2 regions of the Providencia sp. R33 genome follow, and region 1 is predicted to be linked to the other one. Evidence: predicted binding sites of a transcription regulator. Region 1 holds the regulator's gene; the other holds the start of a gene.
What was found. Region 1 encodes CRP, which controls carbon source genes, mostly activating them, when cyclic AMP is high. Its sites were predicted from a motif close to ATGTGANNNNNNTCACAT; they were not measured.
Positions count from the first base shown of each region.

Region 2: a site for CRP is predicted at 3,222-3,239, ahead of J6836_RS04075 (NupC/NupG family nucleoside CNT transporter). Genes of this name have one in related genera too.

Region 1 covers NZ_CP072453.1:4,081,972-4,087,014, forward strand. The annotation lists gene J6836_RS19135 (aspartate aminotransferase family protein) at 1-376, shown strand, start outside; gene J6836_RS19140 (hypothetical protein) at 424-1,839, opposite strand; gene crp (cAMP-activated global transcriptional regulator CRP) at 2,031-2,663, opposite strand; gene J6836_RS19150 (OsmC family protein) at 3,020-3,421, shown strand; gene J6836_RS19155 (phosphoribulokinase) at 3,512-4,378, opposite strand; gene J6836_RS19160 (YheU family protein) at 4,437-4,646, opposite strand; gene J6836_RS19165 (hydrolase) at 4,643-5,043, opposite strand, start outside.
Region 2 covers NZ_CP072453.1:879,443-884,485, reverse strand. The annotation lists gene J6836_RS04090 (glutathione S-transferase family protein) at 1-604, shown strand, start outside; gene J6836_RS04085 (LLM class oxidoreductase) at 619-1,656, shown strand; gene J6836_RS04080 (DUF3820 family protein) at 1,686-1,907, opposite strand; gene J6836_RS04075 (NupC/NupG family nucleoside CNT transporter) at 1,973-3,157, opposite strand; gene ligA (NAD-dependent DNA ligase LigA) at 3,432-5,043, opposite strand, start outside.

The DNA of each region.
Region 1 (5,043 bases):
TGGTACAACGTATGGTGGTAACCCATTAGCTTGCGCGGTGGGCAATGCCGCATTTGATATTATTAATACTGAAGAAGTATTAAAAGGTGTCGAAAAACGTCGCGAGCTATTTGTTACTCATTTAAATAAGCTGAATGATAAATACGGCATTTTCTCCGAGATCAGAGGAATGGGGTTATTAATCGGCGCGGAGTTAGATGGCAAACTATTAAACCGCTCGAAAGATATTTTGCAAGCCAGTGCAGTGGAAGGCCTGATGATGTTAAACGCCGGCACTAACGTACTGCGTTTTACGCCTTCTCTGATTATTTCTGAAGAAGAAATCAACAGCGGAATGGCAAAATTAGAGACGGCGATTGGGAAGTTGCTGGGTTAATTTCTATATCAAAGGTGCAGAAATGATCCTCTGCACCTTTATCGTAATTAAGCCTTTTCGCTATGCTCTAAATTTTTTAGCTGATTTTTTAATTGAGTAAAACGGGTTTCTTCTTTTTTTATTTCTACTTGAAGGTGGCCTAAATCATTAAGGGTTTTCTCTACACCTTTTAGTTTAGCATCTAAATTTTTAGTGTCTGGTTTTTTATCATTTAATATTTTTTGTTTTGAATTTTCATTTAATTGGAAGTTATATTCCTTGCTAATATGCATGTCTCGTAACATTGTTGCTCTATTGATATATATTTTCCCATTAAATTGATACGTTATTTTCTTCGGTTTCACCGTAATATGTGTTTTTTTATGGTGCTCTTCTATTTTTTTTGATTTTGAATTCTCTAACTCATGACTTTTTTTATTAATAATATTATTTTTATTCTGATTCTCAGTTTCTTCTGAACTATAACCTGATTCATCGGTTGTTTCTGAATAATAGCCTGAGGAATTAGAATTTAGACTCTCATTACTATTGAAAATATTTTTTTCAGATGTGATTTTTATGGTTTTTTCTTCATTTTTTTTAAGGGCGCTGAGTTGGTTATTTAATTTATTAATAACTTCATTCATAGTTTCAATGGTAGCGCTAAATGTAGTATCTCTTTTATTAGATGGAGAGGAAATACATTCATTAATTAAATTTTGGGTGGATTTGGTATATTTAAATTTATCACCTAATTTGTTAAAATCTTTACGGGATGATATCTCTTTTTCGAGCTCGTGAATTCTATTTTTTAGGTTCTTAGCTTGATTAAATTGTTCTTTATCCTTACCTGAAAATGATATAGGAGGGTTTTTTTCTTCGTTTACTGTTTCTGCATTTTGTTTGTTAGTTTTTTGTATTTCAGTCATTTCATTTTTATTATAAAACTTAACGCTGTATAAATCTTCCTTTCTAGGGTTAAGTTTGTTTTTAACTACTAAAGCTTGAATCTTCCCTGTTGATTGTACTTTTTCAATCGAATTATAAAAGAATTGTTTTATTTTATTGATACCAAAATCGTTAATTAAAAAATTTTTTCGGTCTATGTTAATTAATTCAGCATTAGAGTTGGTGGTTTTCATAGGTGTATATTCCAGTTTAATTTTTATTGGCGTATTATTTTTTATAGTGATGTTGTTTTTAACGATATTTGATGGGGAAATTAAATCATCTTCATGATAGGTATAAGGTAATAATAGTTTTTCAACAGGTGGTGAATAGGGGAGGCGATTTAGCTCGGGTTGTGCTCTTTCTTGAAACTCACAAGTCAGAGTCGCGAAGTTTATTTTCTTATAATTCTCAGAATTGAATGTCTTAATAATACTTAAATTATCAATGATTGACGGGCTTCGGAAAACAATATTTTTATTACTTGTGTTATTCGATATTCTGGCTAATTTATTGACGTTGACATCTAATTTCACAACAAATAATCTCCTAATAATGGTTAACTCCCATTATCTTAGTTTGATTATTAGTCAGAAAAATATAAAGAAACGACACTCATTAAAAATGATATATAAAACAACCGTATTTTGGGGAAATAGCGTTATACTTAGGATATAACGCTATTCAAAAAGGTGCGCCCCACCAAGGGAGTGAGGCGAAAGGTTAATTATCGTGTACCGTAAACAACAATGGTTTTACCATGCGCGGAGATTAAGTTTTGATCTTCCAGCATTTTCAAAATACGGCCGACAGTTTCACGGGAACAACCAACGATTTGGCCAATTTCCTGACGGGTGATTTTGATTTGCATCCCGTCTGGATGCGTCATGGCATCAGGTTGTTTGGCTAGATTCAGTAACGTTTGTGCAATACGACCTGTCACGTCTAAGAAGGCGAGGTTGCCCACTTTTTCTGACGTGGTTTGTAGGCGGCTTGCCATTTGCGCAGAGAGGCGCATTAAGATATCAGGGTTAACCTGAATCAATTGACGGAATTTTTTGTAAGAAATTTCAGCAACTTCGCAGGCGATTTTTGCTCTAACCCACGCAGTACGTTCTTGCCCTTCTTCAAATAATCCAAGCTCACCAATGAAATCCCCCTGATTCAGGTAGGAGAGGATCATTTCTTTGCCTTCTTCATCTTTGATTAAAACAGCCACTGAACCTTTAACTATGTAGTAAAGGGTTTCTGCTTTCTCACCCTGATGGATCAGTGTGCTCTTGGATGGATACTTATGAATATGGCAGTGTGACAAAAACCATTCAAGAGTAGGGTCTGTTTGTGGCTTGCCGAGAACCATTAGCGTTATCCTCTGTATGTTATTGCAGCCATCCGGAAAAAGCGTACCAGAAAGGCTGGCTTTAAAGTCACTAGCTTAGCATATTAATTTGTCTTATATACCCTAAATAATAGGAAGAGCAACATTGCATCAATCGCTTTTCATGGTTAGGGTAAACAAATTGATATCAACACTATAATATAATCAAATACAACGTTGAGTTTTGATCTTAATCCTATCAACTAAGTATTGTTTGTAGCATATTCAATACAGAAAGTCTTCCCTGTATCGCTTCAGCAGAATAAAGCTGATATAACATTCATTATATCTATGGAACAATGTAGCCTTTAAATCGATTTCATTTCAAGGGGAATAAAATGGAAGCAAGAGTTAAATGGGTAGAAGGACTCTCTTTTTTAGGTGAGTCAGCGTCAGGCCACCAAGTGATGATGGATGGTAACGCAGGCGATAAAGCACCAAGCCCAATGGAGATGGTGTTAATGGCAGCGGGCGGTTGTAGCGCGATTGACGTGGTATCCATCTTACAAAAAGGTCGTAATGACATTACCGACTGTGAAGTGAAATTAACCTCCGAGCGTCGCGAAGAAGCGCCACGCTATTTCGTTAAAATTCATTTGCATTTTATTGTAACAGGGAATGAATTAACGGATAAAGCCGTTGAACGTGCGGTTCAACTTTCGGCTGAAAAATATTGTTCGGTCGCGTTGATGTTAGAAAAAACTGTGGAAGTGACCCACAGCTTTGAAATAAGAAATTAAAAATAAATTTAATTATTATTAATATATTTGAATTGAAAGATGCTTATCTTAATTAATGGTAAGCATCTTGTTTAATAATCAAAAAGCAATTTAGCTATGTTTTTGACTAATTAGTTTTTCAACTATTGGTGTCATAATTAATTCCATCGCTAAGCCTAATTTCCCTCCAGGTACCACAATAGTATTCATCGCAGAGATAAAAGAGCCTGATATCATTGATAGCAGGTAGGGAAAATCGATCTGTTCAAGCCCACGAAAGCGAATAACGATAAAGCTTTCATCTTGTGAAGGAATGGCTTTCGCTGAAAATGGGTTTGAGGTATCCACAGTCGGTACGCGTTGGAAGTTAATATGAGTACGGGAAAATTGTGGTGTAATGTAGTTAATGTAGTCACCCATCGAACGTACCACTGAATCCATTACCGCTTCTCGGGAGTGCCCGCGCTCCGTAGTGTCTCTGATGAGCTTTTGTATCCACTCTAAGTTCACGATAGGCACAACACCGACAAGTAAATCAACATGTTGCGCGACATTGTGCTCAGGTGTCACTATCCCACCGTGTAAGCCCTCATAGAACAGCACATCCGTTTTTTCGGGTAACGATTCCCAAGGGGTGAATGTACCTGGTTGTAAACCATAAGGAACTGCTTCGTCATAGGTATGTAGGTATTTTCGTGATTTCCCACAGCCCGTTTTGGCGTAATCCACCAGTGTTTGCTCAAGTAGCGCAAAGTCATTGGCTTCTGGGCCAAAATAACTAATATGGCGGCCTTGTTCTCTGGCTTTGCGGATCGCCATATCCATTTCAGGGCGAGTATAACGATGGAAGCTGTCACCTTCTAGCGTGGCAGATTGGATATTTAATTGATGGAATATTTTACGGAATGCTTGGCTAGTTGAGGTTGTGCCGGCACCGCTTGAACCAGTGATGGCAATAATCGGGTGTTTTTTGGACATAGCGGACTCCCTGTGTTGCGCTTATGGCCACTATTTCAGAAACAGCGAACGAAGCGGGTTAGCGGGCTTTAGGCATGAAATTAACGGATTCATGCAATTCTGACCAGACTAGCACAATTTCGCCAGAAACTAACTGCCGTTTCACATCGTTCACTTTATCTTGCAGGCTTTTTTCTTGGGCGCCGTAGTCGGTGCCCTCGCGTAACACATAGCTTTCAATCAGATTTTCCAGTGTTTCAGGCGCAAGCTCTCGCCAAGGAATAATCATTCTTTTTCCTTATTTAAATAAGGGGTTAGCCATTGTGGAATTCGGGTTTCTAGCCACATTTTGGGCTTTCTTAATGTTCCACTCACAAAGCCCACGTGGCCACCATGCTCAGTCATTTGATATTCCACATTTTTAGGTAAATGTGATAAATCAGGGACCACTTCAGGTGCCATAAAGGGATCATCTTTGGCATGAATAATTAATGTTGGCTTAGTGATATAAGCAAGCTTAGGGAGTGCACTGCATTTTTGATAATAATCCGTTGCATCATCAAAGCCATGAATACGAGCGGTGATAACATCATCAAATTCACGAATGCGTTTTAGTTGTTTTAGCTGTAACAAATTTAATGGTAATGAACCAGGGTAGCGAACCAGTTTACGAGTTGCATTACGCT
Region 2 (5,043 bases), 1.5 Mb from region 1:
TAGCTCCCCAAATGGATTTAAGGTGACTATAGCATTAGAAGAGCTAAACCTAGCTTATCACCTTAACCATATACAGATTTCCCGAGGGGATCATCAACAGCCTGCTTTTTTGCAGCTTAATCCTCATGGCCGTATCCCTGTCCTTCACGACCCAAAAGAGGACATTACCTTATTTGAGTCTGCGGCTATCTTACTGTACCTCGCAGAGAAAACAGGCAAACTTTTACCTAACTCCCCTAAACAAAAATGGGAAGCCATCAAATGGCTGCAATTTCATTCCGCTAGCCTTGGCCCGATTATTGGCCAGTGGGTCAATTTCGCAATTTTCGATAAATCAGCCAAACCCGAGGTGGTTGAACGCTATTTCACGATGACACACAAAGCACTCACGGTATTAGACCTACAGCTACAAAATAATCCCTTTATTGCAGGAAATAGCTACACAATTGCTGATATTGCTAACTTTGCTTGGCTACATATTGCGGAGGTGATTGACTTCGATTTTAGCCAACATATCTATTTATCTGAGTGGTACCACCGTATTGCTGCCAGACCTGAAGTTAGAAAAGGCATTACGCTCCCAGCCCCTGCAACTGAAGCTTAAAATAGGAAACTCCTGTGAATACAACGGCTTTTTTACCGAAAAACAAAGCACTACCTTCTACTTCATTTGCTAACCATGTGGGTTACCGCCGAATGTTCGCCCCTGATAAGCTGACATTGGGCGTCTTTCTTCCCTTACGCTTTTACCAAGGGGATGAACAAGTATTAAAAGGGCAAATAGAATTAATTGAATACATTGACCAAAAGAATTTTGCTGCGGTCTGGGTACGAGACATTCCCCTATTCGACCCCATGTTTGGTGATGCAGGGCAACTTTTTGACCCACTCACTTATTTATCGTTTATTGCCGCCAGAACAAAGCAGGTTGCACTCGTCACAGGTAGCTCTATTTTTTCACTGCGTCATCCAATTGATTTGGCCAAAGCTGCCACCACTATCGACCAACTTTCTGGTAACCGGTTGGTAATGGGAATAGCATCTGGAGATAGAGCCATTGAATACCCAGCTTATGGGATAGACTACGATCAACGTGCGGCACGTTTTGCTCAGTCGATTGATTATTTTCGCCAACTGATGCAACACGGCTCTCTGGAAATTCAGTCACCTTTAGGAACAATAAGCCGTGCAGAATTATTACCTAAACCAGTTGCAGGGCAAATTCCCTTAATTGTGACAGGCGCATCTGGCCAATCCAAACAATGGATAGCGGATTACGCTGATGGCTGGCTATCTTATCCTGAAGCAACAAGTCACTCTGAAGGGGCAATCCGATTAGGGCAGAAAATTGCGACATGGCGCTCTCTCATTCCAAACAACGATTTCCGCCCACACATGACGAACGATTGGATTGACCTCGTGGATGACCCGAACTACCCAAGAACGCCGTTATGTGGAGGATTTACCCTGCGTACTGGTCGCCACGGTTTAATCCAATTGCTTGAAGAATGGCAGGCCGCAGGGGTAAACCATGCCGCTTTGGGTATTCAATATTCAAAGCGCCCAGTGGCGGAGGTTCTACAAGAACTGGCCGAAGATATTTTACCGCACTTCCCAAGCCACACAACGGTGGAAGGAAAATCGGTAGATTGGTAGCTATTTTTGATGGATAAGACCTTGATGGTTTACTTGTTAAGGCGTTTTAATGGCTTTACTAGCCCTTCTAACCCTTCTATTTTTAGTCCAAGGGCCATTTCCATTAATTGTCCAAGACGCCCCGGCGGGAATTCTCCTTTTTTATAAAACCAAAGAAGATATTCCTCAGGTAAATCAATCAAAATGCAGCCTTTGTATTTCCCGAATGGCATATAGGTATTTGCCATATCGATAAGATCTTGCTTTTCCATTCTTGCTCCCATAAAAAAACGGCGTCCTAATGAACGCCGTTCTTAATTTAACACTTTTTTGCGAATTACAATACTAACCCGACAACCGCAGCGGATAAGAAGCTGACTAAGGTTGAACCGTACAGTAATTTCAGGCCAAAACGCGCCACTGTGTTACCTTGTTTTTCATCTAACCCTTTGATAGCACCAGCGATGATACCAATTGAAGAGAAGTTAGCGAAAGAAACTAAGAACACAGACAAGATACCAACAGAACGCTCAGATAAGCCACCAGCGATAGCTTGCAGGCCATCCATTGCAACGAATTCATTCGTTACCATTTTAACAGCCATGATCCCACCCACTTGCAGCGCTTCATCCGCTGGGATACCTAAGATCCAAGCAAATGGATAAAACACATAGCCCAGCATAGTTTGGAAATCGATACCAAAAATAGCCGAGAAAATACCGTTAATCATTGCAATCAAGGCAATGAAACCAATCAGCATTGCAGAAACGATAATCGCAACTTTAAAACCAGCAAGAATGTATTCACCTAACATTTCAAAGAAGCTTTGGCCTTCATGCAGGTTGCTCATTTGAATGTCTTCTTCACCTTCTGGTGGGTACGGGTTGATTAAAGACAGCACCACGAACGTACCAAACATGTTCAGCACTAATGCGGCAACCACAAAACGAGGCTCCAGCATTGTCATGTAGGCACCCACGATTGACATGGATACCGTTGACATAGCGGTAGCCGCCATGGTGTACATTCTACGCTCAGACATGCGGTTAAGCTGGTCTTTATAAGCGATAAAGTTTTCAGACTGACCCAGTAACAATGAGCTAACTGCGTTGAAAGATTCCAGTTTACCCATTCCGTTAACTTTAGATAACACGGTACCGATGATACGAATAACAATCGGTAGGATTTTAATGTGCTGTAAAATCCCGATTAACGCAGAAATAAAGATGATTGGGCACAGAACTTGTAAGAAGAAGAACGCTAAATTCCCTTCAATCATGCCGCCGAAGATAAATTTGGTCCCTTCTGCTGCGTAACCCAACAAGTGCGTAAATACCCCAGCAACACCCAGAACAAAGGATTCACCAATATTTGATTTTAAGAACAGGTACGCTAATGCAATTTGGATAACAAGCAGTTGAACAACATAGCGAGGACGGATCCCCCTACGGTTACTACTTGCTAAAATGGCAAGAGCAGCGATTACTACTAAAGATAAAACGAAATGCAGGATCGAGGTCATGTGCGACTCCAACAAATTTAAGAATCAGTCTATGTGCATATTCTATGTAATAGGTAACATTTAAATGAGACTAACGTCACATTAATATGAAAACTAACTAGGTGTATTTTGCAAAAAGCAGAAGGGGATCACGTTTCAAGCAGAGGAAAAGGGACAGATGACCTTTTTTGCACAGAAATTTAATTAAAAATTTAGTTTAGGTCTTACAACAAACTATCAGTGACTTAGTCACCTCACCTCAGTGAGATAACTAAGCCAAATAGAATATAGTTCACTATTTAATATTCAGCAAACGAATCAACTCATCTTCATCAATAACCTGAATACCTAACTCATTCGCTTTTGCTAATTTCGAACCGGCCGCTTCACCCGCAATCACCATATCCGTTTTCTTCGAAACACTCCCTGCGACTTTTGCACCTAAAGCTACTAGCTTATCTTTCGCTTCATCACGGGTTAAAATACTCATCGAGCCCGTTAATACCACCGTTTTACCGGCGAATGGGCTATCGATTTCTGCACGATTAACCACTTTCACTTCAGGCCAATGGATATTCGCTTTGGTGATTAAATCGTTAATAACCACTTGGTTATGCGCTTCGTGAAAGAAATTTACCACATGTTTAGCAACCACATGGCCGATATCTTGTACCGTTTTTAAAGACTCTTCATCTGCTGCCATGACTGCATCTAATGTTGCGTAGTGCGCCGCCAAGTTAGCGGCTGTCGCTTCACCAACTTCACGGATCCCTAATGCATAAATAAAGCGGGCTAACGTGGTTTGTTTAGACTTTTCGAGTGCATCAATCAGCTTTTGTGCAGATTTTGGCCCCATTCTATCCAACCCGGTTAACTTGCCTGCACTTAATTGGTAAAGGTCGGCTGGTGTTTGCACATATTCTTTTTCGACCAGCTGGTCGATAATTTTATCGCCCATGCCATCCACATCCATGGCACGACGAGACACAAAGTGTTTGAGTGCCTCTTTACGCTGCGCGCCACAAATTAACCCACCAGTACAACGGGCAACGGCTTCACCTTCAATGCGCTCAATGTCTGAGCCACAAACAGGGCAATGCGTTGGGAAGACAATTTCACGGCTATCTGCGGGGCGTTTATCCGCAACCACACTGACAATTTGTGGGATAACATCCCCCGCACGACGAATAATCACCGTATCACCAATATGCACACCAAGACGGTCTATTTCATCTGCGTTATGCAATGTCGCATTACTGACAATAACGCCCGCCACTTGAACAGGCTCCAGACGTGCAACGGGGGTAATCGCCCCTGTACGCCCAACTTGGAACTCCACATCTTTCAATAACGTAATTTGCTCTTGTGCGGGGAATTTGAAAGCCGTAGCCCAACGCGGTGCGCGGGAAACAAAACCCAATTCTTCTTGGATTGCAATTGAATTAACTTTAATCACCACACCATCGATATCAAACCCTAATTCAGGGCGAACTTGTTCAATTTGGTGATAAAAATCGAGTACGGCTTGGTGGCCTTGACGCAGCTGTACATAGTCACTAACAGGTAGACCCCACGCTTTAAACTGCTGCAAGCGATCATAATGTGTGTCTGGTAACGTACCGCCTTCAATCAACCCAACCCCATAGCAATAGAATGTCAGTGGCCTTTTCGCTGTGATGCGAGGGTCAAGCTGGCGCAAAGAGCCCGCAGCGGCATTGCGTGGGTTAGCAAAAACTTTACCATCAGTACGACGCGCTTCTTCATTTAGCGCTTCAAACCCTTTTTGTGGCATAAAAACTTCACCACGAATTTCCACACGTGCAGGGATATTATCCCCCGTTAAACGCAGCGGGATCGCACGGATAGTACGCACATTCGCAGTAATATTTTCGCCAACGGTGCCGTCT